Regions from separate parts of the Pseudoalteromonas sp. SS15 genome, predicted to be linked through region 2. Evidence: riboswitches for the same ligand, from Rfam matches in the RefSeq annotation. Region 2 holds a riboswitch; the other holds the start of a gene.
What was found. A riboswitch is a leader RNA that binds a small molecule or an ion and turns the genes downstream of it on or off. The one in region 2 is predicted to bind lysine.
Positions count from the first base shown of each region.

Region 1: linked by a shared signal. The riboswitch ahead of dapA (4-hydroxy-tetrahydrodipicolinate synthase) and the one ahead of lysC (lysine-sensitive aspartokinase 3) in region 2 are both predicted to bind lysine.

Region 1 covers NZ_JBMMUD010000007.1:51,200-57,366, reverse strand. Annotated here, with positions in the region: gene AAEU28_RS15080 (succinylglutamate desuccinylase/aspartoacylase family protein) at 1-517, opposite strand, end outside; gene AAEU28_RS15075 (PLP-dependent decarboxylase) at 526-1,731, opposite strand; gene AAEU28_RS15070 (2,3,4,5-tetrahydropyridine-2,6-dicarboxylate N-succinyltransferase) at 1,731-2,471, opposite strand; gene dapA (4-hydroxy-tetrahydrodipicolinate synthase) at 2,483-3,367, opposite strand; lysine riboswitch at 3,482-3,674, opposite strand; gene AAEU28_RS15060 (hypothetical protein) at 3,871-4,491, opposite strand; gene AAEU28_RS15055 (TraB/GumN family protein) at 4,631-5,515, opposite strand; gene ilvG (acetolactate synthase 2 catalytic subunit) at 6,030-6,167, shown strand, end outside.
Region 2 covers NZ_JBMMUD010000001.1:53,974-60,140, forward strand. Annotated here, with positions in the region: gene AAEU28_RS00250 (condensin complex protein MksE) at 1-270, opposite strand, end outside; gene AAEU28_RS00255 (hypothetical protein) at 257-1,519, opposite strand; gene nhaD (sodium:proton antiporter NhaD) at 1,669-2,916, shown strand; lysine riboswitch at 3,047-3,220, shown strand; gene lysC (lysine-sensitive aspartokinase 3) at 3,302-4,648, shown strand; gene AAEU28_RS00270 (hypothetical protein) at 4,692-5,009, opposite strand; gene AAEU28_RS00275 (sodium-dependent transporter) at 5,187-6,167, shown strand, end outside.

The DNA of each region.
Region 1 (6,167 bases), on a different contig from region 2:
GAAGATCTAACACAATGTCAGCTTCATGTGCTAAACGCTGCAAGGTTACTGCGATCCGTTTGCCGGTATTCACGCGATAAGCGGGTTGATCTAGAAACGCTTGGGTCTGATCAACAAGCAGAGCGCGGAACTTTGCTTTGATCTCATCTTCTGGCGAGTCTAAATGTTTGCTTACAAATGACTCGATCAACTTGCTGTGATCGTGATACATGCGGTTCCAGTTGGTGCCGGTGATCGGATCAAAACGACCTAAAGTAAATTCGCCCGACTTTTGATTACAACCGATCGGATTCGCATAAGGCACTAAAGTGATGTCTGAAGCCAGTGTTTGTGTTTTTAGCTGCTCAAGCAATTGGTAAATAACGGCATTACCTTGCACTTCTGCACCATGCATATTGGCTTGAATATACACTTTTGGGCCACTGCCATTGCCTTGTAAACGATACACAGGAATGGTCAAAGGTAAGCCGTTGGCAATTTCGCCAACTTGAATGTGTTCTTGAGTAATTGTATTCATGGGTTCATCTACACTAAATAACTTGCGGCGTTTTGGCTCTCACGCACGCAGACAACTTGGCCTTGCTCAATCACGTATTCAGCAGGCAATTCATGACATAAAAAGAACGGCATACTTTCGGTATACCCATAAGCACCACATTGACTGAATACCACCCAGTCGTGCTCGTTAATATCTTCAGGTAGTGAGTGCTTACCCAAACTGTCGAGTGCGGTACATAGTGGGCCATGTACTAGGAAATCTTGTGATGGTGCACTAGATTGGCGTAACAATTCACCCGGAAATGCTTGGTTTGTCACAGCAGGGCGTAACACATGATTGATACCGCCCGCGACAATCAGTTGGTGCTCACCATAGTTAAGCTTTTGCTCAACCACAGGGTTAACGTAGTGGCCGATTTCACCTACCGCATAACGGCCTAGCTCCATCCACAGTTCTTCAACCCCAGCCGCGGCTTTAATGGTTGCCAGTGCATCGACTAACTTTGGCCAAGCGAGGCGATCAGCATCGGTTGTGTAAGGAATACCTAAACCGCCGCCTAAATCTAAAATTTGACATGTAAAGCCAAGTTGCTCAGCTAAATTGGTCAGTGGCGCGACCATTTGTGACCAAAGTTCAGCGAGTTTTTCGGTGCTGAGCATATTGCCCCATTGGAAAATATGCAGGCCAACGAAATTAAGCGCAGGGTAGTCTTGAATGCTCAGCTGTTGCCACTCTTCAAGCCCTAAACCAAATGGCGTTAAGCTGTCACCACCAAGCGGGTTCTTTTCGCCATCGGGCCAGCGCAATTGCACACGCAGTAGAATGCGCAACTGCACCTGATGTTCTGTCGCAGCTTGGTTTAACCAAGCCACTTGATTCAAACTTTCTGCCACAAAGGTGCGCACACCTTGTGACAAAAAGTGTTGGAGCTGCTTTTTAGATTTAGCAGGTCCGGTGTTGAGCACACGGTTAGCAGCCACGCCTTGACGCAATACTTGGTCAAGTTCGCCACTGCTTGCTACGTCAAAGTCAAAGCCCGCTTTATCTAAGGTTTGGATCACCTTAGAAAGAGGGTTGGCTTTAACGGCATACCATAACTTCACCACAGATTGCACTGTCAGTGGTTTTAAATGCGCGTATAACGCATCTAGGTCATAGACAAAAAACGGTGTGTCGTTCTGCTCACTGATCGCAGTGATATGCTGACGTAGCTGTGTGCTCAAAAAGCTCATTAGCGTAATACCTCTTCAAGGATTAAAGACGCATCGCTTTGCTCATCGCGGTATTTAACAATTAACGCACATGACATGCTTAAGCCCTGCTCGCGGCCCCATGCACTTGAAGATGGACGAGAACCCGGAATAACAATCGCATTCTCAGGAATTGGCTCGCCTTTTTCTAATACGCGCTCGTTCACACAGTCATAAACAGGAATGGTTGCAGATAAACGGACACCTGGTGCAAGTACAGCCCCTTTCTTAACAACTACACCTTCAACGATCACACAGCCAGCACCGATGAACGCATCATCTTCGATAACCACTGGGCTGGCGCCAACAGGCTCTAATACACCGCCTAGTTGCACAGCTGCACTTAGGTGCACGTTTTTACCTACTTGTGCGCATGAGCCAACTAGCGCATGGCTGTCTACCATAGTACCTTCATCGATGAATGCACCGATGTTTACATACGCTGGTGGCATAATGATTGTGCCAGATGCCACATAGGCGCCGCGACGCACACTTGAGCCACCTGGTACCATACGTACGTTTTGTTCTGCATTGAAACCTTGTGGTGCTAAGTTATCTTTATCTACAAAGCCACCTGGGAATTCAACGTTCGTGCCGTTTCTGAATGCTTCTAAAATGCCTTGTTTTACTTCTACGTTGGCGTGCCAGTTGCCTTGCTCGTCTTGAGTTGCCGCACGTACGCTACCGTTTTCTAAATTGTTTAATAGTTCTAACCAGCTCATGTTTTACTGCCTTAATTCCAAGATAAAATTGTGTCGTTTGCACGCTCAATCGCTGCATTACATTGCAGTTCTAGGTGCGTAAGAGGAGGACGAAGATTCGGTGTTGCCAGAGTTCCTTGTTGGTGCATGAGCACTTTGACAGGAATTGGGTTGGCGACACTAAACAAGCTATTTACGGCTTGCGTCCAAGTGGTGAATAAGTTCGGATAAGTACCTGCTAAAGAGCGGCGCACGAATTCAGCGGTTTGCGCTGGCCAGGCATTGGCTGCAACCGAAACTAGGCCTTTTGCGCCTGCCTGAGCAAAGTAAGGGATCAACCCATCGTCGCCACTGTAAATGGCCAGCTCAGGGGCAGCTTCACGGAATTGCTCAAACTTACTGATGTCACCGCTGGCTTCTTTTAACGCCCATAAGTTGTCGTGGTGTGCGAGGTTTTTGAGCACTTGTGGTGACACTTCGACGGCACTGCGACCCGGTACGTTGTAAAGCATACAAGGTAAGTCAGTGGCGTTAAGTAATGCATCAAACCACTGAGTCTGACCAATTACACCCGGTTTGGCATAAAGCGGTGAACCAAGTAGGTAAGCGTGAATAGGGTGCTGATTGCAAAACTCAACCCAAGCTAATTGTTCTTGTAAGTTGATACCACCTACCGCAACCATAAGGGGTACGTTAGGGGTCAAGTTACAAACAAATTCAACAATCGCTTGTTGTTCAGGCAGCGTAAGTGCTAAGCCTTCACCTGTGCTACCAAGCAATAAGATGCCATTACCAGCTTGTTCTTGCTGGCGAACGAGTACTGTGAGTGTGTCAAAATCAACTTGGTCTTGCGCGTCAAAAGGCGTAACCAAAGCCGTCCATAACGGATAGTTGGATAAATCGTGTTGTGATTTCATCTCTACCGAACTTATATCATGTTCGGAGTAAGGAGGGTGTCCACACTTCGAACAATTAAAATTCGAAGAGCAATGGACTTAAAAAAGATAAGGCAAACTGGCCTTATTTATTCTAAGACCAGAAGCTCTCCACCAAAATTCTTGCGTCTTGCGCAATTGGTGACAGTCGCTGGGATTCAGCCCAGTCGCCCGAAGTAAACGTCTAGCAAATACGCTTGCTTCTCGGCGTTAATTCCCCTCGCTACGGCATCAATGGAGTTTGCTCTCCTCAACCGCGCTACCTGAATAACGCACCTCTTCCAGCCCTGGCAGCCGAGACAATGCTCCACTGCGCTCAAATAGGGTGAGGCGGCATTGAAACATTTTAGCCGTCTAGGTGTCAAGCAAAGTGGATTAAAAAATCATCTCTTTAAAACCTGAGGTTATAAACATGGGTGTAAAAGAGATCAAAAAGCCCGGTGCAAGACCGGGCAAAGGGAGTTTGTTAATTTAAGAGACGTGGCTTAGTGGCGCACTTTGATATTGCCTACACCCACTTCAACTTCTAAGTTATATTGGCCAGAGCCGAAGTATTCTGTTTGTGAGCTGACCATTTTCTTATGAGATTGAGCTTTGCCCGCAAAGCCAGATAGACTCGTTTTACCTACACCGGATTCAAGGTTAACTTGTTTGAAGTCATCAATGGCTGTGTCGATACGCACTTTGCCCACACCAACTTCAACATCCGCAGTATTTTCAAGTGCTTGTATTTCAATTTTACCGACACCGACTTCAACATCTAGACGCATACTTTTAGGTACTTTGACCTCCCAAGTTTGCTCTAAATTATCATCATCAATAGACAGTGATAACTCTTGGCGTTGACGCGAAGATTTTAGCTGTACTGTGCTTAAATCGACTTTATCAGTAAACCAGCCATCATTATCTTTTGGCTCTAAACGAATGGTGACTTGGATTTGATCGCCATCGTAGCTCGTCATTTCTAGGCTGCCGACTGGAAAATCAATTTCTAATTCTGTGCTGTTTTCAAGATTAAATGATTGCTCAATTGTTCTAGAATCTTCGGCCCAAACTGGCGCAGAAATAACAGCAGAGGTTAAAGCAGCTAATAATAATTTTTTCATCGTCGTCACCCTGATTGATGTTGTTTAATAAGTTAGACGACAGGTGGGTTGAAAAAGGTTTAAAAGAATTTAAAAAATTTTTAAGGCAACAGCGAAAAGAAATGCGATTGCCTTAGCGGTAGCTTTTTAACTGGCTGATTTATAAGCGAGTTACATTAAAGCCTTGTGCTTTTAATTGAGTGATTAAGCCATGCTTTTCAGGTAAGTGAAGGGCACCCACAGCAATAAATAACGACTCTTTTGTTAATCTTGGAGCTAATTGCTCAACCCAATTATTATTACGCTGAGTCAGCATTACCTCTTCACTGAACTTACCATAGTCTGAATCATCAAAGCTAAGTTGGTAATACTTGTTTAAGGTGTCCATATCGCCTTTTTTCCAGGCATTAACCAAATCTAGAAAGTAGTGTTCAACATCTTTTAATTGCGCAAGCGTAGTGCTTATCATCAAGTCGCTTTTTACGCCTAGTGAGCTCAGCATTTCAAGTTGTTGCTCTAAAGTTTCTAACTCGCCGATAGGTTTATTGTGCTTTTTAGCATGGGCAATGACCTGTTTGTCGATCCCATAGTCTTCTAGGTAGCCCAGGTTTTGATACTCAATCTGCATCATAGTGACCATCACAGCCCAAGGTGCTAGGTTTTCAAAAAGCGCAATATTGATCTGTTTTGCTGCAAAATATTGCTTTAATGCTTCGAAGTGCTCGGTGCTTATTTCATCTTTTAACGTTCTACCGTGCGGTAAAGTCATAAAAGGAATGGAGCGTTTTTGTATTTCAAATGCGTTGAGTGCCTCAACGTTTACTTCAACGATAACTTCATCAGTTTGCTCAATCGCTTGTGTGATTTTCTTTGGTAAACCATCCATGCTTTTATCACCAACATGAACCGTGCCAAATAAATAAGATGTGACACCCGCTTTTTCGACCTTGAACAGGGCCGGAGAAAGTGCGACGGAGTGACTAGAAAAGCCAATTAAAAAAGCTAAAAGCAGCGTAAAAAAAACGCGGTTTACAGTGCTGAACATAGTATTCCCTTGTAAAAAAATTTCCCCAACATAATAACAAGTTTGTATAAAAAAGGGAGATTTGGTGATTTTTTGAATAAACAAAAAATGTGTTGTTAAATTTTGTATGTATTGAATAAGGCGGAGTTATTTTAAGTTGGTTGGATATTTATTTCTTATTTTTAATTTTATTGGATTTTAAATGCACCTGGCGATGCTTTAAATCTGTAAATAACATAGGGTTTGCTGTTGACTTAATAGGCAACTCGCGGTACTAATAGAAAAAGAACGCAACGCGATGAATATTGTATACCGTTGCCGTAAATAATTCAGGTGATTTTTAAATGCTCAAAACAGCACATTCTCTACTAGTCGTGATTATCAACGTGGTGATTATTATTACCGCGGGGGCTGGTTAGTGCTGAAAGAAAAGTATTAAGCAAAAAGCCCCCCGCACTGAAAAGTCCGGGGGGCTTTTTCGTTTTAGGGTCGAATTTAAGTTAAATAGCAGTCAGATTGGGAATGAGGAACGAAGATGACAGGCGCAGAGTTACTAATAGATTTACTAGCCAAACATGGCGTTAAAGAGGTATTTGGTTACCCTGGTGGGGCAATCATGCCAATCTACGATGCGTTGTATGGCGCGCCTGTCAAACATTACCTAACTCGTCAT
Region 2 (6,167 bases):
ATGCTCAATAAGAATATAAATAGTTAATGCAATGGCACGAGAAATTTTACCCATGTTTGGGGTGCTCTCATCACTACCTAAATAATAAAAACCTCGGGCATCATGAATAAGATCGTGACCTAGCGCAGTAAATAAGGCTTGGTAAGCATCAATGTTTTGGTCTAGTTGCTGCCATAAGGTGGTGTCTTGTTCACTGATGTGATACCCGCTAACCAATTTTTTATTGATGGTTTGTAATTCTGATAAATCAGTTAAATTAATGTTTGTCATTCTTTTGTTCTTGCTTGTTGGCGGCATTAAATGGATACAGTTTGAATGTCTGTCCCGAAATAGACACGCTTGTGCGTTGTTCGTCCTGTTGTAATTCGAGATCTGTATCGTTGATTAACTTTTGATATAAAAACAGCATTTCATCGGCTTCGAGATCTGGGTACTGTTCAGATAAGAAACCTAAAATCGCCGTTCGTTTTTTGCCTGTTTTTGAGAAAGTTGTTCTTACATTGTTGTAATCTGGAATATTTGGGCTCTGATAGGCTGGCACATCGTTTTGATCGGGAAGTTCGTATTCGTCATGCTCAAACTCTACTAGGCTTGCCATGTAGGCGACCATGTGGCGTTGTTGGCCTAATGAAAAGCGTTGAATATCAGAGACAAACTCAGGCTGTACGGCACTTAATGTACGATCAACGCCGTTTTTACGAATAAGACCTAGTACTTTAGATGCTTGTCGCGTAATCAGGTTGTTACGTCTTAGTTCTTCTCGCAATGGCATCAGCATATCAGCACTTTTACGCAGACTTTCTCGACCAACTAGATGCATATCAAGAATTCGAGTACGAAGTTGCTCTAGCATACGCTTATCAACACTGCCACGGCCAAAGAGTTCAATGTGTTCTATCTGAGCACTAATTTGCATTTCTATGCGGCTAAAGCAGCGGTGAAAGTCACCTCGTATATCGACCATTTCCAGCATGGGCTCAATATACTCGTCGAATGCCTCTATCACGGCTTTATAACGCTTTTGGAGTGAAACATGGCTAGTATCAGACTTTGCTTGCTCCACAATGTTAAAGATAGCGTTTTCATTGTGATTAAACAGCTTGACGATTTTACGCACTCGCTCGTCCATAATGCGGCTAAAGCGACGTAACTCAGTAAAGTCTCCATCTTCCCCCGATTGTGCTAGGCGGTTACCGAGTCGTTCAAGATCTGTGACTAAAACCGTTATTTCTGCAGCAAGGCCTAAGTCCTCTTCTTGTAATAAGAAACTGATGAACTCAGCAATCGCTCTGTTGATTTCTAATTGTGACGATTTTGCCAGTGGTATGATTATTTCCTGATTTAATAATTTATTAGTTTCCTTGAATATTTTGTCACTTTTCCAATGAGGATTTTTGTTTTTTATGATGTTTTGAACGTCTTTGATGCTGAAGTCAGTCATTTTGAAACGTTTAAACAAAAGCTCAATGACTGACCAGTGTTCAGTGAGCGTATTTAAAACTTTCTTCGCTGGGATCATATTTTTCCACTTTGTGTCTTTTTTGTGAAAAAAGACCGTATTTTATACTTATATTGATAGCTTACATGTACCTGAAATGCTAGAATCTGCGCCGACTTACGTTACCCCACCATTTTTGTTAATTTTTAAACACAGGTTGTTTACGCATTATGGTTACTACTATAATCCTAACACTGATAGCGATAGCTTTTGTGCTCATCGTTATAGAGGATATAATCCATGTAAACAAGGCCAAAACTACACTTTTTTTTGGTACTTTATGTTGGATTATCGCCTTTATCTCTCCGATACATGGTCAAAGCCCAGAAAATGTACAACATGAGCTAAACCACAACATATTAGAGATAGCAACCTTGTGGCTATTTTTAATGGCCACCATGACTTTCGTCGCTTATCTAAACTCTAAAGGCTTTATACAAAATATCGTGCACCGTGTCATGCCATCACAAATCAGTGAACGTAAACTCATGTTCCTGGTGGGCATTGCCGCTTTTGTATTTTCGTCAATTTCAGACAATATTACAGCAACGCTTATTTCATTAGCTGTTGTTATGTCGTTGAAATTAGACCCTAAGAAGCTTATTAAATATGCAACTTTAATCATATTTAGTGTCAACTCAGGGGGAGTATCATTGATCACAGGCGATGTGACAACACTTATGATATTTCTTGCCGATAAAGTAACCATTCCAGACTTATTATTGCTTGTAGCTCCAGCTATTGTGAGTGTAATAGTGTTGGCTACATTGCTGTCATTTGGTATGAATGAAACGATTGTGTTTGAAAAAGAACAAACACGTCGCATTGAGAAAACGGATGTGACAATAGCGTGTATTTTTGCATTAACGGTATTTTCTACTTTATTCTTGAGTGTTGAGTATCAAGTTCCACCTTTGTTAACCATGTTATTTGGTTTGTCACTGATGTTCTTAGTTGCTCAGTTCTTAATGCGTAAAAAAGACGTAAACCGCAAAATTATCGACTACATTCGCGAGATAGAATACGACACGTTACTTTTCTTCGTCGGTATCTTACTGGTCGTTGGCGCATTGAAAGAAGTGGGTTTCTTGGTTAAATTCACTCAGTTGTATGACTATCTAAAACCCGAGTATGCGAATTACATTGTTGGTATTATGTCTGCAGCAGTAGATAACGTGCCTTTAACTGCGGCGCTTTTAAAAGCCGATATCACTATGTCTACACAGCAGTGGCTAATGTTTACCTATGCAACGGGTGTTGGTGGTTCAATGCTAATAATCGGCTCTGCTGCGGGTATAATTGCGATGAACAAGGTTAAAGCACTGACATTTGTGAGCTACTTACGTATGTTCTTTTATCTACTTATAGCTTATTCAGTAGGGTATGTAGGTGCTTATTACGCAGGCATGATGATTTAGAAGCGTTAAGTACAAATTTGTTAAAACAGTACTTGACACCTAGACGTCTAAAAGTTACTTTTTAAAAACCCGCACAAACTTGCTTTTGCGCGGGTTTTATTTTGCCTAAGTTCAGCTTAGATTACGCAAAATAAACAGAAGAGGCGCGAAACTTAGGTAGCTGGTTTGAGGTGACGTATACCGATGACAGTCAGTGAGGGAAGTGTTCGCCGAGAAGAATATCAGTACGTCGCTGCTATTTTTCGGTTTACGAGGCTGAATCCTCGGAACTGTCACCGATTTATGGTGGAGAGCTTCTGGCAATGAGCATATCAAATCTATCCGTATATTCTTGCCGAGTTCTCCTTATTGATGTTGAACACACAGTGTTCATAAAGGAGATAAAATGACTTCCCAGTTCACAGTTGCTAAGTTTGGTGGTACAAGTGTCGCCAATTTTGAAGCAATGCATCGCTGTGCACAAATTATTCATGATGATAATCAAGTACGTATTGTAGTAGTGAGTGCCAGTGCTGGTGTTACTAATCACCTAGTGACATTAACTCAGCAAAAAGCTGATTTAGCAGAGCGTAAAACCCTTGTTAAAGCTGTACTTGATATCCAGGACGCCATTTTAGAAAAACTGACACTAGATGCAGACTTAGCAACCGGCTTTTCTCAAACAATTATCGAGTTTGAGCAACTGGCTGAACTCCCTGCGTTAAGCGCACAGCAGTGTGATGAAATGCTTAGTTTTGGTGAGCGCTTATCATCTTTTTTATTTACTCAAGTGTTACGTAACCTAGGTGTTGCTGCTGACAGGTTTGATGTACGCCAAGTACTTAAAACTGATAACCAATTTGGTAAAGCAACGCCTGACGTGAGTGCAACTGCAAACGCAGCAGAGCAGCATTTAATGCCACAACTTGCAGACAAAGTGCTAGTCACCCAAGGTTTTATTGGCAGTGATACGTATGGTCAGACAACAACGCTAGGTCGAGGTGGTTCAGATTATAGTGCTGCGTTACTGGCTGAAGCGATAGGTGCACAAAGTGTACAGATATGGACTGATGTTGTAGGCATATTCAGCACAGATCCTCGTTTATGTAAAAAAGCGTCACCGATTGCACGATTGAGCTTTGATGAAGCGGCTGAGATGGCCACTTTTGGTGCAAAGGTATTACACCCAGCAACCATTTTACCAGCTAGTCGCAGTGGTATTGCAGTCTTTGTTGGTTCTAGCCGCGAACCTCAAGCTGGCGGTACTTGGATTGAAAAAGAAACTGAATCAAAAGCTGGGATCAGAGCTGTTACACAACGTAAGAATCAGATTCTTTTAACATTAAAGAGCCCAGAAATGTTATTAGCAAGTGGTTTTTTAGCGCGAATTTTTACTATTTTAAGTAAATATAATATCTCGGTAGATTTGGTAACCACTTCTGAGATCAGTGTTGCCATCACACTTGATAATGCATTGAGTTCATCTAGACCTGAACTTGATCAAGCGTGTTTAGAAGAGCTGAGTGAATTCTGTCATGTAACTGTAGAAACAAATCTGACATTGGTTGCCCTGATAGGTTCTGAGATCCAGCTTCGTCAACACGAAGTGAATTTTATGAATGTACTTAAAGACTTCAATATTCGATTAATTTGCCATGGCGCTAGTAAACACAATTTGTGTTTCTTAGTTGAGCAAAGTGAATCAGATAAGGTTGTTCAATCAATTCATGCGCAACTTTTAGAAGCTTGCTGATAACCTGCTTACAATTTAAAAGCATTATGATCGGTCATTCTGTTCAACTTTGACCGATTTTTTGTTTATACATGCCATAGCCAATTATCACAAATACTATAGAGATTGCTATACATTGCTCGATTAATGTAATTGATGATTCATTCTCAATGAAACGTAACGTATCGTTGACTATAAATACATTAACTACAGAAAGGTTGCTTGCGAGCAAAAAGCACATTGGCGCACTTTGACTGTAACTCACGCAAACAATTAGCCCAATTAGAGTGATGAAATAACCGAATACCGACATTGCGCCCGGCACAAAAGCGGGGAGTAAAGAAAGTAAAGCGAGTCTATGCCCTAATTTTGGTAATAACATTGCGAATTCCTTGTGAGTGGATCTGGCGAAAATCAGATTACAGAAGATTTTCTTCACTATGCAAATTTATTTAGCCTTATTACTAATAGCTTGTAGTAATTAAACGCAGTCTATTAGCAAAATCAGCTAAGTTGCGTATAATCGTCACTTAACAATAATAAACATATAGATGTATAAATGGCTCAATTGCGTGATGGCTTTCAAAGTCGCTTAGGCTTTGTTTTGGCAGCAGCTGGTGCTGCTGTAGGGCTTGGAAATATTTGGGGCTTTCCCACCCAAGCTGCAAACCATGGTGGTGGTGCATTCTTATTAGTGTACTTTGTGGTTATATTTCTCTTGGCATTACCAGCTTTGTACACTGAGTTGTATATAGGTCACCAAGCACAATCTAATCCAGTTAAAGCACTTAAACAAGCATGGCAGGATAGCAACCCTAAAGTGGGCGCTACAGCAGGTTATGTAGGCCTATGTGGTGCCATTGTGATGTTAAGTTTTTATTCGATCGTTGCTGGTTGGATGCTGGCCTTTTCACTTGAGCCACTTGCAAGGCTATTAGAACTAGATGAATTCGCAACATTCTTAAAAGGTGATTCAACATTGCGGAATTTCATTTTCACCCCGCTTATGTTGTTGCTTACTGCCAGTATCATTTTGCAAGGTGTTAAGTCTGGTATAGAGGCATGGTCTAGAAGATTAATGCCTTTATTATTGTTATTACTTGTAGGTTTAATCGGCTATATGGCAACGCTTGACGGTGCTATAGAAGGCTTTAAGGCTTATTTAGTACCAGATTTTTCAAAAGTAACAGATCCTGATTTGGTTATTGCTGCTATGGGTCAAGCTTTCTTCTCACTTTCATTAGGGGTTGGCTGCATGATGATCTATGGCTCGTATTTAAAACCAAATGAAAATTTACCTAAATTAACAGCAAGTGTTGCCTTGCTTGATACTGGTGTTGCTTTTCTTGCAGGTTTATTAATCATTCCTGCAATATTTGTTGCACAGCAAAGTGGCGTTGAGGTTTTTCAAGATGGTAAGTTGATCGGGGAAGGGCGCTTGATTTTTGCTGTTTTGCCAGAGCTATTTATAAACATGGGGCAAATTGGCTTATTTGTAGGTCTAACCTTTTTCGTACTTATGTCTATTGCTTCATTAACT